DNA from 4 places in the Pantoea sp. X-Soil-ISGK-259 genome. Region 2 is predicted to be linked to each of the others. Evidence: predicted binding sites of a transcription regulator. Region 2 holds the regulator's gene; each other region holds the start of a gene.
What was found. The regulator PhoB, encoded in region 2, activates phosphate uptake and scavenging genes when phosphate is short. The targets are predictions, from matches to a motif close to CTGTCATAAAACTGNCNNAT.

Region 1 (8,034 bases), 910 kb from region 2:
GACGTTCTGCGCGGTGGCACGCACCTGTGGCGGGAAGGTATCGGAAATCAGCGCCCCATAGCCGCCAATCATACCGTTAACAAACATTCCCATGATGGCACCGGTAAAGAGCATGATGTTCGGGTCACGCAGCTGCGCATAGACCACCACCATCACGACAGCGCCAAACTGATAGAGCAGGAAAATTTTCCAGCGTGCAAAGCGATCGGCCAGCACGCCAAACAGCCAGATGCCAAAGGTCATGCCGACGACGGTCACGGCGGTCCAGAGGCCCGATTTTGTCAGGCTGAAACCAAAGCTGGAGGAGAGGTAGCTCGGCATCCAGATCATCAGCCCGTAGTAGCCAAAATTCTGGACGGAGCAGAGGATAAAAATGCCGAGACTGGCTTTAGCGGTAGCGCGATCGCGGACCAGCAGCTTCAGGCGTGCCGGAAACGAGAGTGATGGCACATGTTTAACCTGTCGCTGATACGCCTCAGGTTCTCCCATCCCGCGACGAATGGCGAACGAGACCAGCGCAGGCAACAAACCGACCAGGAACATGCCACGCCAGCCGATGATATTCAGTAGCGGTGGCGTGATAAAGGCCGCCATCAGCACGCCCAGCTGCCAGCCGATACCGACCCAGGCTGAGGCACGATTACGCTTCTCCGCAGGCCAGGCTTCGGCAATCAGCGCCATACCGATCCCAAACTCGCCGCCCAGCCCCACACCTGCCAGCGTTCGCCAGGCGAGCAGATCCCAGTAGCCCTGCGCCACCGCGCACAGGCCGGTAAAGATAGAGAAGACCAGAATCGTGACGGTCAGCATACGAATACGCCCATAACGGTCGCTGAGATGACCAAAGACGATGCCACCGATGACCGCGCCGATCAGCGTCCAGGTCACCAGCGATCCTGCCTGTGATGGATTGAGCGCCAGCGAAACACTGATAGCCGGCAGCATAAACCCGAGTATCAGCAGGTCAAATCCATCCATGGCATAACCGCTGACCGCAGCCAGCATCGCTTTGCCCGGCGTTACGCCCGGTTTAGATTGGGGAGAAGGAGATATCATTGCGCACCTCAGAGAGTAAAGTGCCGCAATTATAAAGAGAGTTCAGGAGGTGACCAATCAGAAAGGCTTATCCCTGCGCCTGTCTGGCACAGGGATAAGGTGTATCAGGAAGGTTTGTTGCTGCCATCGTCACCCGACAGTAATTCATCGAGCCGATCCCCGCCCACATGACGAAAATCCTGACCTTTGACGAAATAGAAGATGATTTCGCAGATGTTCTGGCAACGATCACCGATGCGCTCAATGGCGCGGGCGCAGAACAGTGCCGTCAGCACGCTGGGAATCGTGCGCGGATCTTCCATCATGTAGGTCATCAGCTGACGAACAATGCCTTCATACTCTTTATCCACCTTCTTATCTTCACGGTAGATGGTAATCGCTTCATTGAGATCCATACGTGCAAAGGCGTCGAGCACATCATGCAGCATCTGCACGGTGTGACGTCCCAGCGACTCAAGGCTCACCAGCAGCGGAAGATGCTGTTGACCAAATTTCTCCAGCGCCGTGCGGCTGATCTTCTCCGCCACATCGCCAATGCGCTCCAGCTCGGAGATCGTTTTGATGATCGCCATCACCAGACGCAAATCGATCGCGGTTGGCTGACGTTTGGCGATGATGCGCACGCAGGCTTCATCAATCTCCACTTCCATCATGTTGACCTTCTGGTCGCCGTCGATCACCCGCTGCGCCAGTTCGCCATCCAGATTATGCATCGCGGTAATAGCATCAGTCAGCTGCTGCTCGACCATGCCGCCCATGATCATCACCTGGGTACGGATATGCTCCAGTTCGGCATTGAACTGACCGGAGATGTGCTTATTCAGATTCAGATTATCCATGTCGTTCTCCTGTCAGATCAGCCGTAGCGGCCAGTAATGTAGTCTTCGGTTTGCTTCTGCGCGGGCTTGGTGAACAGCGTGTCGGTGTCGCTGAACTCAATCAGTTCGCCCAGGTACATGAAAGCGGTATGGTCAGAGCAGCGTGCTGCCTGCTGCATGTTGTGCGTCACGATCACCACAGTGTAATCCTGCTTCAGCTCGGTGATCAGCTCCTCGATACGGCCGGTGGAGATGGGGTCCAGCGCGGAGCAGGGTTCATCCAGTAGCAGGACTTCCGGACGAATCGCGATGCCGCGGGCAATACACAGACGCTGCTGCTGGCCGCCGGAAAGACTGTAACCGCTCTGATGCAGCTTGTCTTTGGTTTCATTCCACAGCGCCGCTTTGGTCAGCGCCCACTGTACGCGCTCATCCATATCGGCACGTGACAGCTTTTCAAACAGACGCACGCCGAAAGCGATGTTGTCATAGATCGACATCGGGAACGGTGTCGGCTTCTGAAACACCATGCCGACGCGGGCGCGCAGCAGCGCGATATCCTGCTGTGTCGCCAGAATATTTTCGCCATCCAGCAGAATGTCCCCTTCGGCCCGCTGCTCCGGATAGAGTGAGTACATCTTATTGAAGGTACGCAGCAGGGTAGACTTACCACAGCCCGAGGGCCCGATAAACGCGGTCACCTCATTCTTAGCGATATCCAGATTGATGTTCTTCAGCGCATGAAACTTGCCGTAATAGAAGTTCAGATTACGGACCTGAATTTTATCGGCTGATGCTGTCGCGATACTCATAATTCATCTCTCTTATACGGCGCCGCTCAGGGCCGCGCCGGAAGTTAACCGTGTTTACCTTTGGCGAAAATGACCCGCGCGACAATGTTCAGCAACAGCACGCAAAGGGTAATGATCAGCACACCCGCCCAGGCCAGGCTCTGCCATTCGGCAAACGGGCTCATGGCGAATTTAAAGATGGTGACCGGCAGGTTCGCCAGCGGCTGCATCATGTCGGTGCTCCAGAACTGGTTCGACAGTGCCGTAAACAGCAGCGGGGCTGTTTCACCTGCGATGCGGGCAATCGCCAGCAGCACGCCAGTAATGATGCCGGAGACCGAGGCTTTCAGGGTGATGGCCGAGATCATCTTCCACTTGGGCGTGCCGAGCGCATAAGCGGCTTCACGCATGCTGTCTGGCACCAGACGCAGCATGTTTTCAGTGGTACGAATCACAATGGGCACCTGCAGCAGAGCCAGTGCAATCACCCCGGCCCAGCCGGAGAAGTGCTGCATCTTCGCCACCACCAGGGTGTAGACGAACAGGCCGACCACAATGGAGGGTGCTGAAAGCAGAATGTCGTTAATAAAGCGAATCACTTCTGACAGCGCCGATTTGCGACCATATTCAGCCAGGTAAATACCCGCCATGATGCCCAGCGGCGTACCAAAAAATGTAGACCAGAAAATCAGCAATCCACTGCCCGCCAGGGCGTTCGCCAGACCGCCGCCCGCGGTATTCGGCGGTGGCGTTGATTCAGTGAAAAGGGACCAGGAAAGCCCATCTACGCCGCGCGTGACGGTGGTAAACAGGATCCACACCAGCCAGAACAGACCAAATGCCATGGTCAGCAGCGACAGCGTCAGCGCAATTTTATTTTTAGTACTGCGCCAGGACTGCATTTTACGGCGCGATGCGTCCAGTTCGGCACGCGCCTGAATTTCAATCGTGGTCATGAGCGCGCTCCTTCACTTTTCTGCAGTCGCATAATCATCAGCTTTGAAATCGCCAGCACGATAAAGGTAATCACAAACAGGATCAGTCCCAGCTCCATCAGCGCGGCAACATGCACGCCCGACTCCGCTTCTGCAAACTCGTTAGCCAGTGCTGAGGTAATGCTGTTACCCGGCATAAACAGCGACGGGCTGTCGAGCTGGTAGGTGTTGCCGATAATAAAGGTGACCGCCATGGTCTCGCCCAGCGCACGACCCAGTCCCAGCATCACACCACCAATCACGCCATTTTTGGTAAAGGGCAGTACGACGCGCCAGATCACTTCCCAGGTGGTGCAGCCGATACCGTAAGCAGACTCTTTCATCATCACCGGGGTCTGTTCAAACACGTCGCGCATGACCGAAGCGATGTAAGGGATGATCATGATTGCCAGAATCACCCCTGCCGCAAGAATACCGATACCAAAAGCGGGGCCGGAGAAGAGTTCGCCGACAATCGGAATGCCCGACATCACGTCATTAACCGGCGTCTGAAAATATTCGGCGAACAGCGGCGCGAAAACAAACAGGCCCCACATGCCGTAAACGATACTCGGGATAGCCGCCAGCAGCTCAATAGCCGTGCCCAGCGGGCGACGCAGCCAGGCGGGTGAGAGTTCAGTCAGGAACAGCGCGATACCGAAACTCACCGGCACGGCAATAATCAGGGCAATGATGGAGGTTACAAGGGTGCCGTAGATCGGTACCAGTGCACCAAATTGTTCGTTGGGCGCATCCCAGGTTTTGGTCCACAAAAAGGCGAAACCAAACTTCTGGATGCTGGGCCACGAGGAGATGATCAGGGAAACAATAATGCCGCCCATCAGTAACAGTACAATCAGCGCAGCCAGTCTGACCAGCGCGCCAAAAATCTTATCACCTTGTTTACCCGGGGCTTTGAATGCCGGCTTCGTTGCAGCCATAGAAGTCTCAGTCTTCAGAAGTTATCAGGGCGGCATGAGCCGCCCGTTGGGTCTGACCGGACCGCTGCCCGGTCAGGGTCGGTCAATTACTGATAAAGCGCTTTACCAGAACTGTCTTTGATGTTGGCTTTCCAGGCGGCGCGAATCTGCTCGGTCACGCTCTCTGGCAGCGCAGCATAATCCAGCGCAGTGGCGGTTTTGCTGCCTTTCTTGTAAGCCCAGTCGAAGAACTTCAGTACTTCAGCGCCTTTGGCCGCATTCGCCTGGTCTTTATAGATCAGAATGAAGGTGGTTGAGGAGATTGGCCAGGCATCAGCGCCCTTCTGGAAGGTCAGATCCTGTGCGAACGATTTGCTCCAGTCTGCGCCTTTCGCGGCATTGCTGAAGCTGGTTTCGCTTGGTGCCACCGCTTTACCATCAGCATCCATCAGTTTGGTGTAGGTCAGGTTGTTCTGTTTAGCGTAGGCATATTCAACATAACCGATTGAACCCGGCAGACGCTGAACAAACGCGGCGACGCCGTCGTTGCCTTTACCGCCCAGACCCACTGGCCAGTTAACGGTGTTGCCTTTACCAATTTTGCTGTTCCAGTCCTGGTTCACTTTCGCCAGATAGCTGGTGAAGACGAATGAGGTGCCTGAACCATCAGCGCGACGCACCACGTTGATGTTGGTTTCCGGCAGTTTCACGCCCGGGTTAAGTTTGGCGATCGCCGGGTCGTTCCACTTTTTGATGGTGCCGAGATAGATATCGCCAACGGTCTTGCCATCCAGCGTCAGCTGGCCTGACTTGATACCGGGCAGGTTAACTGCCAGTACCACACCACCGATCACGGTAGGGAACTGGAACAGGCCATTTTTCTGCAGATCTTCATCTTTCATTGGCGCATCGGACGCACCGAAATCAACGGTTTTGGCGATGATCTGTTTAACGCCGCCAGATGAACCGATGCCCTGGTAGTTAATTTTGCTACCGGTGGCTTGCTGATATTCTGCTGCCCACTTGGCATAAACCGGCGCCGGGAACGTCCCGCCTGCGCCAGTGAGATCGGTGGCCGCAAAAGCAGATACCGCGCTTACGGCGAAGGTGGTGGCGAGGATTCGGGCTACGGTGCTACGCATCAGTGTCATGTTCCCTCCAGGGGAGAAAAGTCAGGCTTGGGGCCGTTTTAGTAAGAGTCTGTGATTGCTGCAGGAGGGAAAATAGGACAGTTTGATGACAGTGAAATGTACGAAATATGACAGTTATATGACAGAGAGCCGGAATGAAGTGGGCCCGCGACGGGGCCCACCAGGTTATTCCACGGTAACCGATTTTGCCAGGTTACGTGGCTGATCGACGTCGGTCCCTTTGATCAGGGCAACGTGATAGGAGAGTAACTGCAACGGCACGGTGTAGAAGATGGGGGCAATCACCTCTTCAACGTGCGGTAACGGAATAATCTTCATGCCGTCACTGTCGCTGAAGCCCGCATCCTGATCCGCAAACACATAGAGCAGGCCGCCGCGAGCGCGTACCTCTTCGATGTTGGATTTGAGCTTCTCCAGCAGTTCATTGTTAGGTGCCACCACGATCACCGGCATGTCCGCATCAATCAGCGCCAGCGGGCCATGCTTCAGCTCGCCTGCCGCGTAGGCTTCCGCATGAATGTAGGAGATCTCCTTGAGCTTCAGCGCCCCTTCCATGGCAATCGGGTATTGATCGCCACGTCCCAGGAACAGCGCGTGATGCTTGTCAGAGAAGCCTTCAGCCAGATTCTCAATCAGCTTATCCTGCGCCAGCATCTGCTCAATCCGGTTCGGCAACGCCTGCAGGGCATGAACGATCTCATGTTCAGTCTCAGCAGACATCCCTTTCAGACGGCCCAGTTTCGCCACCAGCATCAGCAGCACCGCTAACTGGGTAGTGAATGCTTTGGTGGAGGCGACGCCAATTTCGGTGCCCGCTTTGGTCATCAATGCCAGGTCAGATTCCCGCACCAGTGACGAACCGGCCACGTTACAGACCGCCAGCGAGCCCAGATAGCCCAGCTCTTTAGAGAGACGCAGCGCCGCCAGGGTATCTGCCGTTTCACCCGACTGCGACAGGGTGATCAGCAGGCTGTTTTTGCGCACTGCTGACTTGCGATAGCGGAACTCAGAGGCGATCTCCACATCACAGGGCAGGTTAGCCAGCGACTCAAACCAGTAGCGTGACACCATGCCAGAGTTGTAGGAGGTGCCACAGGCGATAATCTGGATATGCTCTACCTGGCTCAGCAGCGCTTCTGCGCCCGCGCCCAGCTCGCTGAGATCAACCTGACCCTGACTGAACCGACCGCTCAGCGTGCTTTTCAGCGCCATCGGCTGTTCGTAGATCTCTTTCTGCATGTAGTGACGGTAAATACCTTTGTCACCGGCATCATATTGCAGATTAGATTCGATCTCGGCACGCGTCACGGTGTTGCCTTCGCGGTCAATAATCGTGACATCACGACGACTGATCTCGGCGATATCACCCTCTTCCAGATAGATAAAGCGGCGGGTCACTGGCAGCAGGGCCAGCTGATCTGAAGCGATAAAGTTTTCACCCATCCCACGGCCAATCACCAGCGGGCTGCCGGAGCGGGCCGCCACCAGCAGTGAGGGATCGCGGCTATCCATGATCACCATGCCATAGGCACCGCGCAGCTGTGGAATCACACGCAACACCACTTCGCGCAGTGAACCGCCCTGCTTCTGCTCCCAGTGAACCAGATGCGCCACCACTTCGGTGTCGGTTTCAGAGGCAAAGACGTAGCCGCGCGCGATCAGCTCAGCGCGCAGCGGCTCATGGTTTTCAATGATGCCGTTGTGCACAATGATAATGTGCTCTGAGATGTGCGGATGCGCATTCGCTTCCGACGGCTCGCCATGGGTTGCCCAGCGCGTGTGCGCGATGCCGGTGCCACCAATCAGCGGTTGCTGTTCAGCGGCTTCTGCCAGCTTCTGCACTTTCCCTAACCGCCGCAGGCGCGTGACGTGCCCCTGACGATCGACCACGGCCAGACCGGCCGAATCATATCCGCGATATTCAAGACGACGCAGACCTTCCAGCAGAATTTCTGCGATATCGCGTTGTGCTACTGCACCAACAATTCCACACATAATGATGTTTTCCTGACTACATGGCTTTTCGCCACTTCTGTTGTCATGCGACCTGATATCCGGCTTTGCCGGTTCCCCGAGCCTTGTAGAGAGTGGGGATTATAGTTTTGGCACTGCACTGCATCGGCCCGCATACAGCGGGCCGTTAAAAATTTATTTTTTCTTCACCGGACGCTGCCAGTCCGCTTTGTGATTCTGCTCTTTGCGGTTGTAAACCAGACCAGCCTGAGGCACATCCCTCATAACGGTAGTACCTGCCGCGATGGTGGTGCCTGGCGCGACGTTGACCGGTGCCACCAGCTGCGTATCCGAGCCGACAAACACGTCAT
Region 2 (8,034 bases):
GCAACTGGCTTAATGCCTGCCGCAGTGCAGCGGGCGGATGCTGTTCATGAAGCGAAGTGAGTGCCTGCTCCGCCTGCAACAACGCCTGGTGCGCCTGTTGCTCCGCCTGCTGGCGCGGCAGGGCCTGCTGTGCCTGCTGTTGCTGTTTCGCCTGCTGGGCGTCGATCTGTTTTTGTTGCTGTTCGCACTGCTGCTGCAGTTCGGCCAGCATCGCCTCACGCTGTGCCAGCAGGGCAAAGTTCTCCTGCCATACCGGCAGTGAAGCGCCCCAATGCGCCAGATCGGCAAGCTGCTCACGTAACTGATGCTGTTCAGTCATCGCCTGCTGCACTGACGTGACCTGACGCTTCTGCTCCGCCAGTCTGGTCTGCGTCTGGTCAGCCTGCTGTTGCTGGCGGGCATTTTCCTGCTGTTGCTCTGCAAAGTGCTGCTGCAGCGTCGTGATTCGCTGATCCAGCGGTAATACCTGTTCCGTCAGCAGGTTCTCCTGCTGCTGCTGTTCCTGAAGCGCCTGCTGGCGGGCCGTCTGAGCAGCTGCGTAATTTTGCTGATGCTGCTGCTGTTGGTTCTGCGCCTGCTGCGCCGATGCGGTCAGTTGCTGGCAGTGGCTCACGACCTGATGCTGTTCGGTGCGTAATGCATCACGCTGCTGCAGTTTTATCCGCAGCTTTTCAGCCGGTTCGCTGCGAGCCAGCCGCTGGCGGTCCGTCTCTGCCGCCTGGGATGCGGACTGGGCCTGCTGCAACGCGGCATCAGCCTGCTCACTCTCCTGCTGTAACTGCTGCGCCTGCTGCTGCCACTGCTGCTGCTGCTGCGCCTGTTGATAGTGCGCGCTGAGCCGCTGTTCCGCGTCGGTCAGATCGGTGAGCTGCAGTTGCAGGGCGTCACGCGCGTCACTGTCCAGCAGTGCCATTGCACCCGCCTGACTGCGCAACATATCCAGCTGCGTTTTCGCCTCTTTGTGACGCTCGTAGATAGCGGCGGAGATCAGGCCGTAAATTTCGGTGCCGGTCAGCTCCTCCAGCAGTTCGGCACGCTCACTGGCTTTAGCGTTGAGGAAGGCGGCAAACTGGCCCTGCGACAGCATCATTGAGCGGGTAAAACGTTCGAAATCAAGCCCGGAGAGGGTTTCGATCATCTTCAGCTTGTCACCGACTTTATCGGCAACAATGGTGTTGTCGGCGCAGCGCGCCAGCTCAACGCGCGGGGCCTGCAGCTTACCGTCGGCGGTGCCACGCGCACGGTTCTGGCTCCAGAAGGCGCGCCAGGCTTCGCCTTTGATCTCAAACTCTACTTCAGCCAGACATTCGGCACAGTCGCGCGTCATCAGCGCATTCTGGCTCTGGGAAATCGCGCCCAGGCGCGGCGTCTGGTGATAGAGCGCCAGACAAATGGCGTCCAGCAGGGTGGTTTTACCCGCGCCGGTCGCGCCGGTTATGGCAAACAGGCCATTGCTGGCAAAAGGCTCGGCGCGGAAGTCGATGAACCATTCACCGCGCAGAGCATTGAGGTTTTTAAACCGTAGCGTGAGGATCTTCATTGGGTCTCTTCCATGGCGGCCAGCGTCTGGCGGAACAGGGTGGTCATCTCGTCGATTTGCGCAGGTTGCAGCTTCTCATCCAGCGCGAGCCGGCGGGCAAAGACCTCTTCCACTTTCAGTTCACTCAGGGTTTCGTTGTCGAGCCGCGCCAGGCTCTGCTGCCGCTGCTCGCGGCTGCGGCGCAGCAGCAGGACTTCAACCGGCAGCGTGGCGGTCAGGGTTTCGACCTGATGCTGCAGATCGCTGAGGTACTCCTGCGTAGTGACTTCGATGTCGAGCCAGGTTGGCTTCTCCTGCTCAGCCGTGCTGAAGGCGTGTAACTGTTCCGCAATCTGCGCCAGCGATCCTTTCAGCACCTGCATCGGCTGCGCGTGCGGCACCACCAGCGGCGTAACGGATTGCAGGCCGCCTGCCGCAAGCTCCAGCAGAAAGACGCTTTTTTCGCTGCCCAGCTCATCAAAACTCAGCGGAATGGGCGAGCCGCTATAGCGGATATGCTCGCTGCCCGCCACGCGCTGGGCGCGATGAATATGGCCCAGCGCAATGTAGTCAGCGGCCGGAAAGGCACTGGCGGGGAAGGCATCAAGCGTACCGATGTAGATGTCACGCACCGAATCGCTCTGGCTGACCCCGACGGTGGTGAGATGTCCGGTAGCGATAATCGGCAATGCATGACCCAGCGCCTGGGCGGCGGCGAAGCGTTGCTGATAGTGATGGGCAATCGCCTCCAGCAGCGAGGTCTGTTTATCGCGTCCTGACTGACCCGCCCGGCTGCGCAGAATATCGCGCGGTCGCAGATAGGGAATGGCACAGAGCAGTGCACCTGGTTCGCCCTGGCGGGTGTTCAGCAGCAACACATCATCCTGTTCCTGGGGGGTGGCTATTACCCGGGTGTTGAGACAGGCGAGCAGTTCGCGCGACTCATTCAGCGTCGCCACGGAATCGTGGTTGCCCGCCAGCACAATCAGCTGACAACCGGTGGGCTGCAGCGCCACCACAAAGCGGTTAAACATCTCGCGGGCGTAGCTGGGCGGCGTGCCGGTATCAAACAGATCGCCTGCAATAATCAACGCATCCACCTGATGCTGTTCAATCTGGATCAACAGCCAGTCGAGAAACGCCTGATGTTCGGCTGCCCGACTTTTGTTGTAAAAGAACTGCCCCAGATGCCAGTCCGCAGTATGAATGATGCGCATGATGAGTCCCTGCCGTTGTGATTCGCCCGGCGATTATACTGGCTATGCGGCCAAAGCGAAAAATTGTCGCTGCGCTGTCATAAATGATTACCAACGGCGTTACAGGCAGGTTATGTTTTTCATAAAAGTGTCACAAATCTGACGCATAATGGCGCCGCGAATCTCAGTGACAGCCGTCATAATCAGCAGGAGTAATAATGGCTAAGCGCATTTTGGTTGTGGAGGATGAAGCCCCCATCCGTGAAATGTTGTGTTTTGTTCTGGAGCAGAACGACTATCAGCCAATTGAGGCGGAAGACTATGACAGTGCCGTGGGCAGGCTGATTGAACCCTGGCCCGATCTGATTTTACTGGACTGGATGTTACCTGGAGGCAGCGGTATTCAGTTTATCAAGCATCTGAAACGCGAGGCGATGACACGGGATATCCCGGTGATGATGCTCACCGCGCGTGGCGAAGAGGAAGATCGGGTGCGTGGCCTGGAAGTGGGCGCCGATGATTACATTACCAAGCCCTTTTCACCCAAAGAGCTGATGGCGCGAATTAAAGCGGTGATGCGCCGTATTTCACCGATGGCGGTGGAAGAGGTGATTGAGATGCAGGGACTGAGTCTGGATCCTTCTTCACATCGCGTGATGTCCGAAACCACGCCGCTGGAGATGGGCCCGACCGAATATAAGCTGCTGCACTTCTTTATGACTCACCCGGAACGCGTATACAGCCGCGAACAGCTGCTGAACAACGTCTGGGGCACCAATGTGTATGTGGAAGATCGCACTGTTGATGTTCACATTCGCCGTTTACGTAAAGCGCTGGAAGTCTCCGGCCACGATCGCATGGTACAAACCGTCCGTGGAACAGGGTATCGTTTCTCTGCCCGCTACTAAACGGAGCCTTTACCGTGCTGGAACGCCTCTCCTGGAAGAGATTACTGACAGAACTGCTGCTGGCCTGTCTGCCTGCGGTGCTGCTGGGCCTGCTGTCTGGCGGTTTGCCCTGGTGGTTGCTGCTGAGCGTGGTCATGGTGCTGTTATGGCATTTCCACAATCTGATGCGGCTGTCGCACTGGCTGTGGCTCGACCGCACCATGACGCCACCCGCCGGGCGTGCCAGCTGGGAACCGCTGTTTTATGGTCTTTACCAGATGCAGCTGCGCAACCGGCGGCGGCGACGTGAACTCGGTAATCTGATCAAACGTTTCCGCAGCGGTGCCGAGTCGCTGCCGGATGCGGTGATCCTGACCACGGAAGAGGGCACTATTTTCTGGTGTAACGGTCTGGCGCAACAGCACCTGGGTCTGCGCTGGCCGGAAGATAATGGCCAGAACATCCTCAATCTGCTGCGTTATCCGGAGTTCTCACGCTATCTGCGCCAGCGCGATTTTGACAAGCCCCTGACGCTGGTGCTGAACAACAAACTTCACATGGAATTCCGCGTTATGCCCTACAGCGAGGGGCAGTGGCTGCTGGTGGCGCGTGATGTGACGCAGATGCATCAGCTGGAAGGGGCGCGCCGCAACTTTTTTGCCAACGTCAGCCATGAGTTACGTACGCCGCTCACGGTGCTGCAGGGCTATCTGGAGATGATGAACGACTCGGTGATGAGCGAGCCTTCGCGCAGCAAAGCGCTGCACACGATGTCGGAGCAGACGCGCCGTATGGACAGCCTGGTCAAACAGCTGCTGACGCTGTCGCGCATTGAAGCCGCGCCTGCCATCGATCTGAAAGAGAAGGTGGATGTGCCGGTCATGCTGAAACTGCTGCAGCATGAGGCGGCGACGCTAAGTGGCGGTCGTCACGATATTCATTTCCATACCGATCCCCATCTGAAAGTGTTCGGCAACGATGAACAGCTTCGCAGTGCTATCTCCAATCTGGTTTATAACGCGGTGAATCACACCCCGGATGGCACGCGGATCGATATCAGCTGGCTGCGCGGCAAACAGGGCGCCACCTTCCGGGTTTGCGACAACGGGCCGGGTATTGCTTCAGAACATATTCCCCGTCTGACCGAGCGTTTCTACCGCGTCGATAAAGCGCGTTCACGCGCCACCGGGGGTAGCGGGCTGGGTCTGGCGATTGTGAAACATGCGCTGAGTCACCACAACGCGCGGCTCGACATCACCAGCGTGCCGCACCAAGAGACCTGTTTTACGTTTACGCTGCCTGCGAGGTTGATTGTCAGCAGCGTGATGCAGGAGAATGCCGTTCATTAGTGGCTGCCGGATCTTCCTGATGCGCATTCTTCTTTTATTGATTGTTACGCTGCTGCCGGGCCTGGCGCTGGCCCAGCACGGCACGCTCTCCGGCAATCTCAGCAGTGTCGGCTCAGATACGCTTGGCTATCTTATGACCCTGTGGGGCGAGGATTTTAGTCGGCAGGCGCCGGGCGTCAATGTGCAGGTTCAGGCCTCCGGTTCCTCAACCGCACCGACCGCGCTGGCAGCAGGTGCCGCACAGCTCGGTCCGATGAGCCGCCCGATGCAGGCCGATGAGCGGCAGGCTTTTGAGGCGCGCTACGGTTATCCGCCGCTGGCGGTGCCGGTGGCGATGGATGCGCTGGTGGTGGTAGTGAATCAGCGTAACCCGCTGCAGCAGATTGAACCGCGTCAGCTCGACGCCATCTTCTCCATTACCCGTCTGTGTGGCGCACACAGTGTGCCGCTGCGCTGGGGCGATCTCGGTTTAACCGGCGCGCAATGGAACAAACGCCCCATTCAGCGCTATGGACGTAATTCCGCCTCCGGCACCTGGGGTTTCTTCAAACAGCAGGTGCTCTGCAAAGGCGATTTCCGCAGCGACGTGGCGGAATTTCCTGGCTCGGCCGCGGTGGTGCAGGCGGTGGCCGGTAATTCGCGCAGCATCGGCTACGCCAGTTTTGGCTTTCATCTCAGCGGCGTAAAAATGCTGGCGGTGACGAATGATCAGGGCCAGGCGATTGCTCCGGATGCCGATGCTATTCGTAGCGGCCGTTATCCCTGGGCGCGCCCACTCTATCTCTATGTTAATAAAGCACCCGGTAAACCACTGCCGCCGCTGGTGGCGGCATTTCTGCAGCAGGTTCTTTCACCACAAGGACAGCGGCGGGTCAGCGAAGCGGGCTATCTGCCGCTCTCAGACAGCCAGATGGCAGAGGCGCGCGCCGCCCTGCGTTAATCCCGGTTGAATTTTTTTCATCATCCCTGAATTTTCTTCAGTTGCAGATGCATGCCACTCATGACACTCTGTTTTCAGACATGTAGCCATCCAGATGGCTATTTATTTCAGAGTGTAATGATTTCCTGTCGTTATTACCGGCAGGAGAGACAGGAGTGATCATGCAAAGAGAAACCGCCCCGTTCCGTGCCGACACCGTTGGCAGTTTTCTGCGTCCCGCTGCGATTAAGCAGGCGCGCGAAGCGTTTGCTGCCGGAGAGATTGATGCGGCGGCCCTGCAGCAGGTCGAAGATGAGGCGATTCGCGATGTGGTAGCGAAGCAACGTGAAAATGGCCTGAAGGTGGTCACCGATGGCGAGTTTCGTCGCGGCTGGTGGCACTTCGACTTCTTCTATGGCCTGAATGGCGTTGAGCGCTATGAAGCGGAACAGGGCATCCAGTTTAATGGCGTGCAGACCAAAGCGCATGGCGTGAAAGTGGTGAGCAAACTCGGTTTCCCGGCGGATCATCCGATGCTGGCGCATTTCCGTTTCCTGCAGAGTATTGCCGGGGATGCGGTGCCAAAAATGACCATTCCCAGCCCCAGCGTTTTACACTTCCGCGGTGGCCGCAAAGTGATTGATGCAGAGGTCTATCCCGATCTGGCGGACTACTTCGAGGATCTGGCGCAGACCTACAAAGCGGCGATTCAGGCCTTTTATGATGCGGGCTGCCGCTATCTGCAGCTGGATGACACCGTCTGGGCTTATCTCTGCTCTGAAGATCAGAAGCGCGATATCCGCGAACGCGGCGACGATCCGGATCAGCTGGCACAGATTTACGCTCAGGTACTGAATAAAGCGCTGGAGGATAAGCCTGCCGATCTGACGGTGGGTCTGCATGTCTGCCGCGGGAACTTCCGCTCCACCTGGATCTCAGAGGGGGGCTACGGGCCGGTGGCAGAAATCCTGTTCGGCAGCGTCAACGTGGATGCGTTCTTCCTGGAGTATGACAATGCCCGGTCCGGCGGCTTTGAGCCACTGCGTTACATTAAACGGGGTCATCAGCAGGTGGTGCTGGGTTTAATCACCACTAAGGTGGGTGAACTGGAAGATCCGGCGCAGGTGAAAATCCGGCTGGAAGAGGCGGCGCAGTACGTCAGCCTGGATCAGATTTGCCTCAGCCCGCAATGCGGTTTCGCCTCAACTGAAGAGGGCAACAGCCTGAGTGAAGCGCAGCAGTGGCAGAAAATTCGTTTGGTGGTGGATATCGCGAATCAGGTCTGGTAGTGCTGTAACGTTGTGCAGACAGGCGCGTAAAACGCGCCTTTTGTGTATCTGAAACCCCGTTCATGCGGGGATTTCTCACGCTCTGTCTATTATTTAGGCACATCATCTTGTGTCCCTGCAGCAAAAATTAACGCTATCCACTGCCTTTGGGAAAAATGGTGGTATAACCTTCTGGTTTTCCGATCCCGTATTGCCTTTCACCGCTATAAACGTTTTACTTAGCGCCGTTGTCGATCCATCCCTCTGTGAACAGAATAAAAGCAGCTTAAATCACCTGCGCTTTACCCTGCGACGAGCATAATGCGCTGACATTGTCAGCCAGATCGCGGTTTACACGCAGCGAGGGGACAACACTAACCCAACTTCCACCGCAACATCAGTGACAGGCCGTATGACACATCGTTTAACTTCGAAGGACATTCTCGCGCTGGGCTTTATGACATTCGCCCTGTTTGTTGGCGCGGGCAACATCATTTTCCCGCCAATGGTCGGTATTCAGTCTGGTGAGCACGTCTGGACCGCCGCAATTGGTTTTCTGATTACCGCAGTCGGGTTACCGGTGATGACCGTGATCGCGCTGGCTCGCGTCGGCGGCGGCGTGGATGCACTCAGCACTCCGATTGGCAAGGTTGCGGGCATTGTGCTGGCTACCGTGTGCTATCTGGCTGTTGGGCCGCTGTTTGCCACCCCGCGTACGGCAACGGTTTCATTTGAGATGGGTATTGCGCCGCTGACCGGCGATGGTGCGCTGCCCCTGTTTATCTACAGCCTGATCTACTTCGCGCTGGTGATTGGTGTATCGCTTTATCCGGGCAAACTGCTCGACACTGTAGGTCACTTCCTTGCGCCCTTGAAAATTATCGCGCTGACCGTGC
Region 3 (8,034 bases), 2.4 Mb from region 2:
TCTCCTGACAGAGGCGACGCAGAGTATAGCCGGCATAGCGTTGCGCATTCTTGCGATAAATCGTCGGCAGCACTTCGGCCAGCGGCGCATCCTCTTTTACATGCTGCTCAAACTGCGCCAGCATCGCCACCAGATTCGCCATCTTCTCCGGACTCTCAGCCGGGGTCAGCAGGAACAGGATCGAGTTGAGATCGCACTTCTCCGGCACAATGCCGTTCTCACGCAGGTAGTTCGCCAGTATGGTCGCGGGGATCCCAAAATCACTGTATTCGCCGCTGGCAGCATCGATGCCCGGCGTGGTCAGCAGCAGCTTGCAGGGATCGACCCGATATTGATCGCGGGCGTAACCCGCAAAGCCGTGCCACTTCGACTGGGGTTCAAAGCTGAAATAGCGCAGATCGCGGGCGATCGTCTCCGTAGGCGCATCCTGCCAGCGCTGACCCTCTACCGTCTCCGGCACAAACGGCAGGATCATTTCACAGCGGTCCAGGATCGCTTTACGTGCATCAATGCCCACCATGACGCACTCATCCCACATGCGACGCCCCGCTTCGCCCTGATGAATTCTGGCGTTGATATCCAGCGCGGCAAACAGCGGATAGAACGGGCTGGTTGATGCATGCAGCATAAAAGCGTTATTCAGTCGCTTGTGCGGACAGAAACGCCGCTGTCCGCGAATGTGATTATCTTTTTTGTGGATCTGCGAGGTTTGTGAAAAACCTGCCAGCTGCTTATGCACGGACTGCGTGACAAAGATGCCGGGATCGTTCTCATTCAGCTCTAGCGTCAGCGGCGAACAGCCCTCCATCAGGGGAATGAACTGCTCATAGCCGAGCCACGCGGAATCAAACAGGATGTAATCACACAGATGACCAATACGATCTACGACCTGACGTGCGTTGTAAACCGTACCGTCGTAGGTGCCCAGCTGGATGATCGCCAGACGGAAAGGCCGCGCCTCTGTCGCGCGCTCTGGTGCCACTGTCGCTATCTGCTCGCGCAGATAGGCTTCATCGAAACAGTGCGCGTCAATGCCGCCGATAAAACCGAAGGGGTTACGTGCCGCTTCAAGATAAACCGGGGTCGCGCCCGCCTGAATCAATGCGCCATGATGATTAGACTTATGATTGTTGCGGTCAAACAGCACCAGATCGCCGCGGGTCAGCAGCGCATTGGTCACTACTTTATTGGCGCTGGAGGTGCCGTTAAGCACAAAGTAAGTTTTGTCGGCGTTAAATACCTTTGCTGCATACTTCTGCGCATCTTTGGCTGAGCCTTCGTGGATCAGCAGATCGCCCAGTTTGACGTCGGCGTTGCACATATCAGAACGGAAAACATTCTCGCCGTAAAAGTCATAAAACTGTTTACCCGCCGGATGCTTTTTAAAAAACGCGCCGCCCTGATGGCCGGGACAGGCAAAGGTGCTGTTCTGCATGTCGACATAGCGGGTCAGCGTCTCGAAAAAGGGTGGCAATAGCTCAGCTTCATACGCCTGCGCAGCCGCTTCCAGCGCTATCCACTCCTGCGGCTCGCCATTCAGCTCACCGCTGACGCCGGGCAGGTGCATCACCTCTTCTTCAAACGCATTTGCGACAAACACCGGCAGATTAAAGCCGGTATGCCGCAGCAGCGCCAGTACACCGCTGCGGGTATCTGCCAGCGAAACGACAACCGCTGCCACATCAGTAAAGTCGGTGTTATCCAGCGTCACTACGTCACGCGAGGTGTTCAGGGTCAGACTGGGCGCGACAGCGGCGCTGGCAGCAATTTTCAGTGGAGTCATAACAGAATCCCTAACGTCAGGGAGGAAGTGCCTGAGGCACAATCATGGGGACAGCGCCCCGGCGAATTATTAACAGAAAGGCATTACGCAGCCCATGGAGAAAAGCCCCACAACCGCGGCCTGGCTGGCCTCACCGCATGAGAAATAACGAAGCGTTCGGCAATGTGGAAAACACGATGTGCGCCGGAAAAAGCGAACGGTAATCCGGGCGAGTGCGCGGTGAACCGGACATGGCGACGTCCTCTGTGATGAAGAAGCAGGGTCAAAAAGTGGCGGTCATAATGTCATCTTTTTTATACGTGGACAACCCGACCCGGACAATTATTCAGTCACCCTGCAAAAATGTAACAACATGATTTTTATAGCCTATTTATCATAAAAAATTCACAATTCGACTAATTATCTGAATTATATGCAAATTTATGCATCAGCCTCTACACTCCTGTCAGCACGCTTTTCCGCGCCAGCCACCCGCTTCACCTGGCGAGGCGGCCATTGCCCTACCGCATTACTGCTGTCAGGCGTAAACTGATCCCTCTTTCCCACTCTGCCGGAGGCTGCATGTTCAAGGCACTGGTCATTGAAAATGACGAACAAGGTTACCGTTCCCTGCTGAAAGATCTCCCCGAATCTCAACTGCCCGACCACGATGTCACACTCGACGTCAGCTACTCATCCCTGAACTACAAAGATGCCCTGGCTATCTGCAACAAAGGCCCGATAGTGCGCCAGTTCCCGATGGTGCCAGGTATCGACTTTGTGGGGCGTGTGACCGCCAGCCGCCATCCCGACTGGAAAGAGGATGATGTGGCGCTGCTGACGGGCTGGGGCGTGGGCGAAAAACAGTGGGGTGGCCTGGCGCAGAAAGCCAGCGTCAGCGGCGACTGGCTGGTCCGTGTGCCCGCAGCGCTGAGTCCGCTGCAAACCATGGCCATCGGTACAGCGGGGCTGACCGCGATGCTCTGTGTGATGGCGCTCGAAAAACAGGGCATCACACCGGAACGCGGACCGGTGCTGGTGACCGGGGCCAGTGGCGGCGTCGGCAGCTACAGCGTCAGCCTGCTGGCGCGTCTGGGCTATGAAGTAGTTGCGTCGAGCGGACGCACCAGCGACCCTGCATATCTGATCGAGACGCTGGGCGCGGCATCGGTCATTGACCGTGAAGCGCTTTCCCAGCCTGGCAAACCGCTGGCAAAAGAGCGCTGGGCCGCCGCGATAGACAGCGTCGGCAGTCATACTCTGGCCAATGTGCTGGCCGCTACGCAGCGTGACGGCGCGGTTGCCGCCTGCGGCATGGCACAGGGACTCGATCTGCCAGCCAGCGTTGCCCCCTTTATTTTGCGTGGCGTTACGCTGGCCGGGGTCGATAGCGTGATGTGTCCGAAGCCACTTCGTGAGCAGGCGTGGCAGCGACTCGGCGAGCTGATGGATAGTGAACGGCTCAACAAGCTGAGCCGGGTCATTCCGCTGAGTGAAGCCAGAGAAGGTGCGCATGCATTGCTGGATGGCAAAGTACAGGGCCGCCTTATTGTCGACTGCCGCTAACGCTTTTAAAGGCGCGTGAATCGCGCCTTTATCGATCGGCTCGCTGCAGCCGTTTGATCAGCCCTTCCAGCGCGAACTGCGTGCCCTGCTCCATCACCGATTTTGGATCGCCGCTGAACTGATGGCACTCCGCCTCGACCCTGCCGTCGGGCAACACCCAGCCAAACCAGATAGTGCCTGCCGGTGTGCCATCCTCGCCGCCGTCCGGTCCGGCATAGCCGGTGATTGAAAGTCCTACCGGTTCACCAGAGCGGGCGCAGGCTCCCTGCACCATCTCCCTCGCTGTTTTCTCGCTCACCGCCGTGTGCTGTTTCAGCGTGTCTGGATGTACCCCCAGCAGACGCGTTTTGGCATTTTCACTGTAGGTTACGAAGCCGCTGGTATAGAAGTCACCGCTGTTTTCCACGGCGGCCAGCGTCATGCTGATCAGTCCGGCGGTACAGGATTCGGCGGTCGCCAGATGAAGTCCGGAGGAGAGTAAAATATTACCCAGTTGCTCAGCGGTTTGATCTAATGATTTTGCCATTATGGTCTCCTTAAGGCTGCCCGGAACTCCAGGTATAGCGCAAAATCAGCGATTCAAAGCGCGCAACACAATGTTTTTAAAGCGAAACGGTCTAGATACGCAGCTGGATATGCGGCTGTCCACTTTCGGCATGTGCCACTACCTGAAGATCGGCCTGGTACCAGCGCGTCAGCGTCGCTTCCGTCATTACCGCCTGCGGCGAACCTTGTGCCACCAGTTGGCCTGCGTGCAGCAGCAGTATGCGATCGGCCCACAATGAAGCCTGATTAAGGTCATGTAACACGGTACAGACGGTGAGATCTCCGGCGCGCGTCAGCTGGCGTAGTAAACGCAAGGTTTGCTGCTGCCAGAAGAGATCCAGCGCAGAGGTCGGCTCATCCAGAAACAGCCAGCCGCGTGGTCTTCCCTCCAGCCAGAGCTGTGCCAGCACCCGCGCCAGCTGCACTCGTTGTTGTTCACCGCCGGAGAGCTGGCGGTAATCGCGCTGCGCCAGCCTTTCACAACCGGTCAGCCGCATGACCTCAGCCACAATTTGCGTCGTCTGCGCTTCCGGCCAGGGCGCACGGCCCATCGCCACGACCGACTGCGCTGACTGTGCAAAGGTCAGGTTGTTCTGCTGGCGCATCACTGCCCGACGTCGTGCCAGCTGCTCACGCGGCCATGTCGTCAGCCGTCGGTCGCCCAGCCAGCACTCGCCCCGATCGGGCGACAGAAATCCCGTCAGCATCCGCAGTAGCGTCGATTTACCTGCGCCGTTGGGACCAATCAGCGCCACCAGCTCTCCACCTGACAGCGTGACGTCGAGATTATCGATAACGGTTTTGTCGCCGTGCGCGAGACACAATCCCCTGGCCTGTAAAATTTCCATCACTCCAGCCCTCGCTGTTGACGCAGAATCAGCCAGAGAAACCACGGACCGCCAATCAGGCTGGTCAGTAGCCCGACTGGCATCTCGGCCGGAACCACCAGAGTGCGCGCCAGCGTATCGGCCAGCAGCAGCAGAATAGCCCCCGCCAGTGCTGAGCCGGGCAGCAGCCAGCGATGATCGCCGCCAAGGCAAAAACGCATCACGTGTGGCACCACCAGTCCGACGAAGCCGATCACGCCGCTGACCGAGACCGCTGTACCGACAAGCAGCGCGCTGAGGATCAGCAGCTGATGCTGAGTACGCTTCACATCAATCCCCATGTAGTGCGCATCCTCTTCGCCCGCCTGCAGCAGGTTAAGGTGGCGGGCGCGAGTCTGTAGCAGCAGCAAGGCTGGCAGAATCAGCAGCAGGCAAATCAGCAGTGCGGGCCACTGTGTCTGGCTAAGGCTTCCCATGCCCCACAGCGACAGCTGGCGCAGCTGCTGATCGTTGCTCAGCCATGACAGCACGCCTACCGCCGCACCGCACAACGCATTAATCGCAATACCGACCAGCAACAACCGCGAAAGATTGCCGCGCGCCAGCCGACTGAAACTGAAGAGCAGCAGTGTCACCAGCAGACTGCCGATAAACGCAGCGATCATCGGTAGCCACAATGCCAGTGGTGCCGGCAACGCCAACGGAATAATGATTGCCAGCGCCACCGCCAGTCCCGCCCCGCTGCTGATCCCCAGCAGACCGGGATCGGCCAGTGGGTTACGAAAAACACCCTGCATCACCGCGCCAGAGACTGCCAGCGCCATGCCCATCACCACCGCCAGTAGCACGCGCGGCAGGCGGATATCCAGCCAGATCTGCCAGATAAGATCGCTAAGCGGTGCCTGCCATAGCGCCCGCACTGAAAGCGACATCGCCCCCAGATTTGCCGCCAGCACCATCGCCGCCAGCAGGAAGATCAGCATCAGCAACAGGCCACGCAGCGCATTATCCTTAATCATGGTTCAGCGATTCCGCCGCCTGACGCAATTTCACGATTGCCCGCGGTGTATCAAGGCCAAACCCCAGCAGTGCCATGGTGTCGATCACCAGCAGACGGTGCTGCTGCCCGGCAGGTGTCAGCGTCAGACCCGGTAACTGCCACAGCTGCGCTTCGCCGCCCAGCGTTTTCAAGCCATCCTCGCCGATTACCACCAGATCCGGCGCGGCGGCGATCACCCCTTCCTGCGACAGTGCCTGATAGTGCGGCACCGAGCCCATAGCATTCTCCAGCCCGGCGCTGCGAATGGCGCCATCGGCCGCAGTCTGATTTCCAGCCGCCATCGATTTCATGCCGCTGTTCGCCATGATGTAGAGCACTTTTACCGGCAGCGGTTGCTGCGGCAACTGGCGAATCTGCTGCGTCATTTGCCGTGCCAGAGCCTGAGCTTCGCTTTCACGCTGCAGCGCCTGACCCACAGTGATAATTTTCTGCGGGATCGCCTGCAGGCTGCTGTCGCCGCTGACCGTGACCACCCTGACGCCCGCGCGGGCAATCTGTTGCAGTACCAGCGACGGCTGCGCCTGCTCGCTGGCGATCACCAGCGTTGGTTTCAGTGCCAGAATGCCTTCGGCGTTGAGCTGGCGCATATAACCCACGTCCGGCAGTCGGGTGGCCTGCGCCGGGCGCAGACTGGTGCTGTCGCGCGCCACTAGCTGTGACTGGGCATCCAGCGCATAGATAATCTGGGTGACGTCACCGCCAATCGACACCACCCGCTCCGCCGCCAGTGATGGCAGCGTCATGAGCAGCCATAACAACATCACTCTTTTCATGCCGCCGCTCCCGGCGTGTGGAGTGCGCCAATCTGCTCGCGCCAGCTTGACTGCTCTGGCGTACCCTCCGTGCGCTGACCGTAGAGCTGGGCGATCTGTGTGCCGTCGGCGGCGAACAGTTCCAGGCTGGTAACAAAGCCATCGCCCGTTGGCTTGCGTGTTACCCAGCTTTCGCTGATCTGATCAGCCATCAGATGCAGTGTGAACTGCGGATTGAAGATGTTGAGCCAGTTTTCCACTGGCTGCAGCTTCTCTACCCTGCCGGTGAAAATCTGAGTACAGCCACGGTTGCCGACAAAAATCATAATTTCATTGCCCGCCTGCTGTGCCATCTGTAGCAGGCGCTCAAGCGCATCGTTACCGGTCTGCCTGGCGAGATCGTCACCCACCGCGCGAAACGCCTGCGGTCGTGACACCTGATGGCGCTTAAGCAACGCGAAAAATTGATGAACATCGGTCATGGCGCGCCATTCACGGTCGATGGCGGTGGCATCAACCGCCTCAGTCAGGGGAGCTGCAGCAGCCGGCTCAACCACAAGCGGCGTCGCCGCGGCGTCGGTAAAGTCGGCAATCAGCGTCTGCCACGCTGCCATGTTGGTCTGCTCCGTGACGTAAACTTTCAGCACCGCATCGCCATGACGATCAAAGATCTGAATACTGTGACGAACGCCCTGCCCGGTTGGCTCCTGCAGAGCAAAGGCGCTGCACCACTGACCGACGAACAGGCGCAGATCGAGTGCACGGGGATTAAGCACCAGGCCACCATGTGCGCCAATCTGCACATTGTGGTATTCACCCAGATGTTCATGTACCGCATAAGCGTTACGCGTAATGTTTTTGGTTTCGCCGACTGCGCCAAGTGCCTTCAGCAACGCCGGAAAATCGCGTTTCAGCGCCACGGCATCAACGCCGATGCGCGCTTCACACAATTCCGCTTCGCTGATGCCGATCAGCGCAGCCAGGTCGCGGGCATATTTCTTCGGTTGTTCACCTTTAATGGCAAGATAGTGCTGATAAATCGGGTTCATGACTCAGGCTCTCTTAGTAATGCCCTGCATCAGCGCAGGGCGACGGCTATCAAAAATCGACGTTAACACCTAACTGGAAAGTACGGCCCGGCATCACGGCCAGTGCCTGATCGTTGCGCTCCTGCTGAGTGGCGCTGGTCAGTTCACGACTGCTGAGGTAATCCCAGTATTTGCGATCGGTTATGTTGTAAAGCCCGCCACTCAGCCTGACGTTATGTGCGACGCGCCAGTAAGCGGTCATATCCACCATGCCATAACCTGGTACCCGCATGTAATCGGTGCTGGAGTCGGCCAGGCTGCTGCCGTTGTTAGCGAAGCTTTCGCGGTTAGTCGCGCTGGCTTGCTTACCTTTGACAAAGGTAGCGGTAACGGCGGCCCCGTAGCCACGCGCCTCATCATCCCAGGCGAGTCCGACAATCGCTTTCATCGGAGCAACACTCTCCAGATCGATGTAGCGGTCACCAAGGTAGCG
Region 4 (8,034 bases), 2.8 Mb from region 2:
CATTGATAATTTGGCATCAAACTCAATCATTTGATGGCCATATTTCGCACCCGTGTCGATGGCTGCCAGGGTATTTTCCGGTGCCAGTTTACCGCCGCCGCGATGAGCGACGATGCGGGGATAAGGCCAGTGTTGTGTGCTCATTCCAGACGCTTTCCATGGGTTGAATCGAAGAAGTGTAACGCATCTGACGGCAGATGCAGCCACAGCGTACTGCCTGGCTGCGGCCGTTCGCTGTGGTCTAAGCGTACCACCAGTGGCGTCTCCCCGATGCGACCATGTGCCAGATTATCGGCACCCAGCATCTCCAGTGTATCGACCCGCAAAGGCACGCCGCCCTGCTCGCGGCTACTGAGTTGAATATGCTCTGGCCGGATGCCCAGCACCACCGGGCGGTTAGCCCATTTCGCTTTTGTGTCGCTGAGTGGCAGCGCGTGTGAGGCATCAAGCTGGAAGCGCGAGCCGTCACTGCTGAACTGTCCTTTCAGCAGGTTCATGGCGGGCGCACCGATAAACGAGGCCACAAACTGGCTGGCAGGACGTTCATATACGTCGACCGGCGTGCCAAGCTGCTCGACCACGCCTTTGTTCATCACCATCACCCGCTGTGCCAGCGTCATCGCCTCGACCTGATCGTGCGTCACATAGAGACTGGTGGTCTGTAAGCGGCGGTGCAGCTGCTGCAGCTCCAGCCGCATCTGCACCCGCAGGCGGGCATCAAGATTCGACAGCGGCTCATCGAACAGAAACACCGCCGGTTCACGTACGATGGCGCGACCCATCGCCACGCGCTGGCGCTGACCGCCCGAGAGTTCGCGAGGCCGACGCATCAGCAGGTGATCCAGTTCCAGGCTGCGCGCTGCGTCCAGCACCCTCTGGCGAATCTGCTCTTTGCCCATGCCGCGGATTTTCAGGCCATAGGCCATGTTCTCCTCCACCGACATGTGGGGATAAAGCGCGTAATTCTGGAACACCATCGCAATGCCGCGATCTTTTGGCTCTTCCTGAGTGACGCGCCGGTTGTCGATGTAGATATCACCGGAGCTGACGCGCTCCAGTCCGGCTACCATGCGCAGCAGCGTCGATTTACCGCAGCCGGATGGCCCCACCATCACCATAAACTCGCCGTCATTGATGGTGACGTTCAGCGGCTGAATGATCTGATTTTTGCCATCGTAGGACTTGGTTACTGCCTGAAGGGTTACGCCTGCCATCTTATTTCTCACTCTCAACCAGACCGCGCACAAAGGCACGCTGCATGACTAACACCACCACCAACGGCGGGATCAGGGTTAATAACATTGCCGCCATCACTTCATTCCACTGGGTCGGCGATCCACTGGTGGAGATCATACTTTTGATCCCCGCCACCGCTGTGCCGAGGCTGGCGTCATTGATGATCAGCAGCGGCCAGAGATACTGGTTCCAGCCGTAGATAAAGGTGATGACAAACAGCGCCGCCAGATTGGTTTTCGACAGCGGCAGAACAATGTCGATAAAGAAGCGCATTGCGCTGGCACCGTCGATACGCGCCGCTTCTACCAGCTCATCCGGCAGCGACATAAAAAACTGACGGAACAGGAAAGTCGCGGTGGCCGACGCCATCAGCGGCAGGGTTAATCCGCTGTAGCTGTCGAGCATATTAAGGTCGGCTATCACCTGCACCGTGGGGAAGATACGCACCTCAACCGGCAGCATCAGGGTGATGAAGATCAGCCAGAAAAAGAGCGACCGCAGCGGAAAGCGAAACCAGACCAGCGCAAACGCCGACAGCATCGACACCGTAATTTTGCCGAAGGTGATGCCCAGCGCCATGATCATGCTGTTGAGCAGCATCAGGCCAAACGCTGGTCCGCTGCCGTTGACGCCCTGCGTCCAGATGCGCGAGATGTTCTCCCACAGGTGCGTGCCGGGCACCAGGGTCATCGGCACCTGATAGACCGCCTCGTTATCCAGCGTTGCCGCCACAAAGGCGACATAGAGCGGAAAGAGGATAGTGAGCACGCCCAGCACCAGCACGATGTGGCTGAAGATATCCAGCCCGCGTCGATTCTCAATCATTGGTATTGCACCTTACGTTCAACAAAGCGGAACTGAAGCACCGTCAGCCCGATCACCAGCAACATCAGCACCACCGACTGCGCCGCGGAAGAGGAGAGATCCAGACCGGTAAAGCCTTCGCGATAGATTTTGTAGATCAGCGTGGTGGTCGCCTGCACCGGCCCGCCGCCGGTTGCGGCATCGATCACCGGGAAGGTATCGAAGAAGGCGTAGATCAGGTTCACCACCAGCAGGAAGAAGCTGACCGGCGTGATCAGCGGCAGTGAGAGGTTGAAGAAGCGACGCACCGGTCCGGCACCGTCGATGGCAGCGGCTTCCACCAGCGATTTAGGGATAGACTGCAGTGCGGCAAAGAAAAACAGGAAGTTGTAGCTCATCTGCTGCCAGATCGAGGCCAGCACCACCAGGAACATCGCCTGACCGCTGTTCTGCGCGAAGTTCCAGTTGTAGCCGACGTGGTTCAGCAGGTAGCTGAACAGACCCAGGCCAGGGTTAAACAGAAACATCCACAGCACCGCAGCCACCACCGGCGCAACGGCGTAAGGCAGCAGCAGCAGGGTCTGATAGAGGCGGCGCAGTCGCACCACATAATCCACCAGCGCCGCCAGCAGCAGCGAGAAGACCATGCCAAACACCGTGACCATGCCACTGAATTTTATCGTGGTCCAGAAGGAATCCAGATAGTAAGGATCGGCAAATAGCCGTCTGAAGTTTTCCAGCCCGACAAAGCTGCTGGAGATGCCAAAGGGATCGAGGCTTTGCAGCGAGTACCACAGCGCTTCACCCGCAGGCCAGAGAAAGAAGATGGCGGTAATCAGCAGTTGCGGCAGTACCAGAAGATAGGGCAACAGACTGGTGCGAAAGACCGGACGGGATGAAGACATGGCATACCTGGCGTCAGAAAGAGCGGGCCAGCCTGAGCGGGCCCGCAGGAAGAGATTACTTCACCTGCTGCTGAAAGCGGCGCAACAGCTCGTTGCCGCGTTTCACGGCGTTATCCAGTGCGCTTTGTGGCGACTGTTTGCCGGTCCAGACACTTTCCAGCTCTTCGTCGATCACGGTACGAATCTGCGGCATATTGCCCAGACGCATGCCTTTAGTGAAGGGCAATGGCGGCTTGTTCATCATCTGGCGGGTCGCGATATCCGCACCCGGATTTTTGTCGTAGAAGCCCTGCTGTTTCGTCAGCTCGTAGGCGGCGGTCGTAATCGGCAGATAGCCAGTTTTCTGGTGCCATTCCGCAGCGATTTCCGGTTTAGCCAGGAACTGCATGAACTCAGCTACGCCTTTGTACGTTGCTGCATCTTTGCCTTTCATTACCCACAGGCTGGCTCCGCCAATCAGGGCGTTCTGCGGCGCATTCGGTACGGTGTCGTCATACGGCATCATGCCAACGCCGAAGTTGAATTTGGCGTAGTGACGGATATCGGCCAGCGAACCGGATGAGGCGGTGGTGATACCGCAATCGCCGTTATAGAACTTGGCGGTGGATTCATCTTTGCGGCCAAAGTAGGTGAAGTCCCCTTTCTTGTTCATCGCTTCCAGCAGTTCGATATGACGAACCTGCACCGGCTTGTTGAACTCCAGCACCGCATCGAGTCCGTCAAATCCGTTGTTTTCCGTCGCGACCGGCAGAGCATGCCAGGCACTGAAGTTTTCAATCTGGATCCAGCCCTGCCAGCCGCTGGCGTAGCCACAGCTCATGCCCGATTTACGCAGTGCGGCGGCATCTGTCGCCAGCTCCTGCCAGGTTTTAGGCGGCTGGTCCGGGTTCAGGCCCGCTTTTTTAAAGGCGTCTTTGTTGTAGTAGAGCACCGGCGTCGAGCTGTTGAACGGCTGAGAGATCAGCTGACCTTTGCTGTCGCTGTAGTAGCCCGCCACCGTTGGCACGAACTGTTTTTCATCGAAGGGAATGCCGGCGTCTTTGAATACCTGATGCACCGGCACAATCGCCTTTGAGGCCATCATGGTCGCCGTACCGACTTCATAGACCTGCAGCACCGCTGGCGCTTTGCCGCTGCGCACGGCCGCAATCCCTGCTGCCAGGCTCTGCTCGTAGTTACCTTTGTAGGTCGGAACAATTTTGTAATCGGGATGCGTCTCGTTAAAACGCTGTGCCAGCGAATCCACTTCTTTGCCAAGCTCGCCTTCCATGGAGTGCCAGAAAGGGATCTCAGTGGCGGCCATGGCATGGCTGCTGAGCGTCAGACCGAGCAGCGCGCTCATCAGGCTACGACGAAAGGTAACGACGGACATAGAATTTTCCTGTGCAGGTAAATACGCGTGAAATCACGGATTTCTGTTTCGCGAAGTAACATGACACGGGGAAATGACGGATTAATAACAGGGAGATGACAGCAGGATGACAGGCGAAAAAGAGGAAAAGCGGAGCAGCTAACTATTGTTGAGATTGTTGACAAAGTCTGGCTTGCTTTAAGACTGTGCCCTGCACAGAGAACACGGTCAGATCGGAAAGACGCAAAAACCGTCATCCATGACACGCTCGGCCCGCACCGTCCATGGCACGTGACGCTTTCCTCTTCTGCCCGTGTTCCCTGCGCGTTAAGTTTATGTGTTGCGGCCAGATTCACCTGATTTGAGTTTGTCAGCAACCTGAGCTGCTATACATCATTATTACGTCGGATTTATTACCAGAAGCTATAACGGCCTCTGGCAATGGCAGAACTTGCGCCTACTTTCAGGCAAATTTGAAGGCCGTCGGCACCACCACCCACACCGACACTCAAGGCCGTCGGCGGCGCAGGCAGGTTGCGGGCGGACAGCGCGCAGCCACCGGAGCGTACACGTAGTACGTGAGGATGGCGAGCACTGCCCAACCGGAACCTGGCAAGCAAGCCAGGCCGTGCCCCATCAGGCACCCAGGTAAGCGCTGCGGACGGCTTCGTTGGAGAGTAGCGCTGCACCTGTGTCTTCGAGCACCACATGCCCGTTCTCCAGCACATAGCCCCTGTCCGCCAGCTTCAGCGCCTGGTTCGCATTCTGCTCCACCAGGAAGATCGTCATCCCCTCGCTACGCAGTTGCTCAATAGTGTCGAAGATCTGCTGAATAATGATCGGTGCCAGCCCCAGTGACGGCTCATCCAGCAGCAGCAGTCGCGGCTGGCTCATCAGTGCACGGCCAATTGCCAGCATCTGCTGTTCGCCGCCTGACATGGTGCCAGCGCGCTGGATTTTACGCTCTTCCAGACGCGGGAAGAGTTCATAAACGCGTTTGATCCGCGTCAGATAATCCGGACGGCTGGCAAAAAAACCGCCCATCGCCAGGTTCTCTTCCACCGTCATGCGCGAAAACACCCGCCGGCCTTCCGGCACGATGGCAATCGCTTCACGCATAATGCGCGCCGTTTGCCAGTCGGTGATAGCTTTGCCATCAAAGGTAATGGTGCCCTGCGTGGCGCGTGGCTCACCGCACAGCGTACCCAGCAGCGTGGTTTTTCCGGCGCCGTTAGCGCCAATCAGGGTAACGATTTCACCCTGATTGATATAGAGGCTGACATTGTGCAGCGCCTGAATTTTGCCGTAGTGGGCGCTGACGTTCTCAATGGTTAACATCGCATTTGCCATCTCAGGCCTCTCCTAAATAGGCACGGATGACATCCGGATTATTACGAATCTCTTCCGGCGTTCCGTTAGCCAGCGGCGTTCCCTGATTAACCACATAAATACGGTCAGAAATGCCCATCACCAGCTTCATATCATGTTCAATCAGCAGCACTGATACCTTATGTTCGCCACGCAGCTCCGCAATCAGCGCATCCAGCTCGTGGGTCTCTTTAGGGTTAAGGCCTGCTGCCGGTTCATCCAGCATCAGGATCTCCGGGCGCGTCACCATGCAGCGTGCAATCTCCAGCCGACGCTGCTGACCATAGGCCAGATTGCCCGCCTGACGGTTAGCCAGCTCCAGCAGACCGACCCGCTCCAGCCAGGTCGCCGCGCGATCCAGCGCCTCGCTCTCACTACGGCGAAACGCAGGTGTTTTCAGCAGGCCGGAAAACACGCCGCTTTTCAGGTGCTGATGCTGAGCGACCAGCAGGTTTTCAATTACCGTCATCTCACGGAACAGACGCACATGCTGGAAAGTACGCACAATGCCCATCTGCGCAATCTTCTGACCCGTCAATCCTTCCAGATGCTGTTCACGCAGTTTAATCGTGCCGCCAGTGGGCTTATAAAAACCGGTCAGGCAGTTAAACACGGTGGTTTTACCGGCACCGTTAGGGCCAATCAGCGAAACGATCTCCTGCGGACGCAGCTCCAGCGCCACATTGTTCACGGCTAACAAACCGCCGAAGCGCATCATCAGGCCTTCAACGGCTAATAAAGGCTGGATCATGCCTGCTCTCCTTTTTTACCGGTTCTGAGCTTCAGATGCGGACGCTTCATCGGCAATAATCCCTGCGGACGCCAGATCATCATCAGCACCATCAGGCCACCCAGCACCAGCATGCTGTATTCATTCAGATCACGCATCAGCTCGCGCGACACCACCAGCAGAATGGCCGCCAGAATCACTGCAAACTGCGAACCCATTCCGCCCAGAACCACAATCGCCAGCACAAAAGCCGATTCGACAAAGGTAAAGGACTCCGGGCTGACAAAGCCCTGGCGCGCAGCAAACAGCGTGCCCGCGAAACCAGCAAACGCGGCACTGATGGTAAAGGCGGTCAGCTTGATGCGGGTCGGGCTCAGGCCCAGTGAACGGCAGGCAATCTCATCCTCACGCAATGCTTCCCAGGCACGGCCCAGCGGCATCCGCAGCAGCCGGTTGATCACGAACAGCGTCAGCACCACCAGCAGCAGCGCCACCAGGTAGAGATAAATCACGCGGTCGCTGGGATCGTATTTCAGGCCAAAGAAATCGTGGAAGGTGTTCCAGCCCCCTTCAGAGACTTTGCGGCCAAACTCAAGGCCGAACAGTGACGGTTTGGGGATCTGCGCAATGCCGTTGGGACCGCCGGTAATCGCCGTGTTATTCAGCAGCAAAATACGCACAATCTCGCCGAAGCCCAGCGTGACGATCGCCAGATAGTCTCCGCGCAGGCGCAGCACCGGAAAGCCGAGCAGCAGCCCGAACAGCGCCGAGACAATGCCCGCCAGCGGCAGACACTCCCAGAAGCCGAGACCAAAATAGTGGTTCAGAAGAGCAAAGGTGTAAGCGCCAATGGCATAGAAGCCACCATAGCCGAGCACCAGCAGCCCCGACAGGCCGACCACCACATTCAGGCCCAGACCGAGCATCACGTAGATCAGCGTCAGCGTGGCGATGTCTACCGTGCCGCGCGACACGAAAAAGGGCCAGGCCACAGCGACCAGGATCAGCGCCAGCATAAACAGCTTCTGCTTCGGCGTTGAGCCGTCGATGCCAGGCAGCACCAGCGCCGGACCGGAAATCTTTTTCAGACCGCGCTGCCAGAACGGACGCAGCAGCTGAAACAGAAAGACCACGGCACAGCCGACGAAAATCCAGTTCCAGCGCACGTCACCCGCGCTCTGCACCACCAGTCGGGTGCCGTCGAGGCCGAGACGCATGCCCATAAAGAAGCTGGCCAGCACCAGCAGCATGACAGAAGAGAGCAGCGCGTTGATAAAGGAAGATTTCATACTTTCTCAACCTCCGGGCGACCCAGAATCCCGGTCGGCATTACCAGCAACACCACGATCAGCAGAGCAAACGACACCACATCTTTGTATTCCGTGCTGAGATATGCGGAGGTCAGTGCTTCAGCAATGCCCAGAACCAGGCCGCCAATCATCGCGCCCGGAATACTGCCAATGCCGCCCAGCACGGCAGCGGTAAAGGCTTTCATGCCCGCCATAAAGCCGATGAAGGGGTTGATGGAGCCGTAGAACTGGCCCAGCAGCACGCCCGCTACCGCCGCCATGGCAGCACCAATCACAAAGGTCAGCGAGATGACGCGGTCGGTGTTAATTCCCAGCAGGCTGGCCATTTTC

Region 1: a site for PhoB is predicted at 5,816-5,835, ahead of pstS (phosphate ABC transporter substrate-binding protein PstS). Genes of this name have one in related genera too.
Region 3: a site for PhoB is predicted at 2,154-2,173, ahead of acuI (acrylyl-CoA reductase (NADPH)). Genes of this name have one in related genera too.
Region 4: a site for PhoB is predicted at 4,389-4,408, ahead of ugpB (sn-glycerol-3-phosphate ABC transporter substrate-binding protein UgpB). Genes of this name have one in related genera too.

Annotation. Positions count from the first base shown of each region.
Region 1 covers NZ_AP035986.1:11,951-19,984, reverse strand. Annotated here, with positions in the region: gene AC6I77_RS00095 (MFS transporter) at 1-1,056, opposite strand, end outside; gene phoU (phosphate signaling complex protein PhoU) at 1,161-1,895, opposite strand; gene pstB (phosphate ABC transporter ATP-binding protein PstB) at 1,913-2,686, opposite strand; gene pstA (phosphate ABC transporter permease PstA) at 2,731-3,621, opposite strand; gene pstC (phosphate ABC transporter permease PstC) at 3,618-4,580, opposite strand; gene pstS (phosphate ABC transporter substrate-binding protein PstS) at 4,667-5,710, opposite strand; gene glmS (glutamine--fructose-6-phosphate transaminase (isomerizing)) at 5,876-7,705, opposite strand; gene glmU (bifunctional UDP-N-acetylglucosamine diphosphorylase/glucosamine-1-phosphate N-acetyltransferase GlmU) at 7,859-8,034, opposite strand, start outside.
Region 2 covers NZ_AP035986.1:926,110-934,143, forward strand. Annotated here, with positions in the region: gene AC6I77_RS04180 (AAA family ATPase) at 1-1,540, opposite strand, end outside; gene sbcD (exonuclease subunit SbcD) at 1,537-2,736, opposite strand; gene phoB (phosphate response regulator transcription factor PhoB) at 2,934-3,623, shown strand; gene phoR (phosphate regulon sensor histidine kinase PhoR) at 3,638-4,951, shown strand; gene AC6I77_RS04200 (PstS family phosphate ABC transporter substrate-binding protein) at 4,971-5,891, shown strand; gene AC6I77_RS04205 (cobalamin-independent methionine synthase II family protein) at 6,053-7,159, shown strand; gene brnQ (branched-chain amino acid transporter carrier protein BrnQ) at 7,551-8,034, shown strand, end outside.
Region 3 covers NZ_AP035986.1:3,350,345-3,358,378, forward strand. Annotated here, with positions in the region: gene AC6I77_RS15915 (ornithine decarboxylase) at 1-1,783, opposite strand, end outside; gene acuI (acrylyl-CoA reductase (NADPH)) at 2,345-3,328, shown strand; gene AC6I77_RS15925 (CinA family protein) at 3,357-3,854, opposite strand; gene AC6I77_RS15930 (heme ABC transporter ATP-binding protein) at 3,946-4,722, opposite strand; gene AC6I77_RS15935 (FecCD family ABC transporter permease) at 4,722-5,720, opposite strand; gene AC6I77_RS15940 (heme/hemin ABC transporter substrate-binding protein) at 5,713-6,534, opposite strand; gene AC6I77_RS15945 (hemin-degrading factor) at 6,531-7,562, opposite strand; gene AC6I77_RS15950 (TonB-dependent receptor domain-containing protein) at 7,612-8,034, opposite strand, start outside.
Region 4 covers NZ_AP035986.1:3,740,461-3,748,494, forward strand. Annotated here, with positions in the region: gene ugpQ (glycerophosphodiester phosphodiesterase) at 1-144, opposite strand, end outside; gene AC6I77_RS17855 (sn-glycerol-3-phosphate import ATP-binding protein UgpC) at 141-1,214, opposite strand; gene ugpE (sn-glycerol-3-phosphate ABC transporter permease UgpE) at 1,216-2,061, opposite strand; gene ugpA (sn-glycerol-3-phosphate ABC transporter permease UgpA) at 2,058-2,945, opposite strand; gene ugpB (sn-glycerol-3-phosphate ABC transporter substrate-binding protein UgpB) at 3,001-4,317, opposite strand; gene livF (high-affinity branched-chain amino acid ABC transporter ATP-binding protein LivF) at 4,933-5,646, opposite strand; gene livG (high-affinity branched-chain amino acid ABC transporter ATP-binding protein LivG) at 5,648-6,415, opposite strand; gene AC6I77_RS17885 (high-affinity branched-chain amino acid ABC transporter permease LivM) at 6,412-7,683, opposite strand; gene livH (high-affinity branched-chain amino acid ABC transporter permease LivH) at 7,680-8,034, opposite strand, start outside.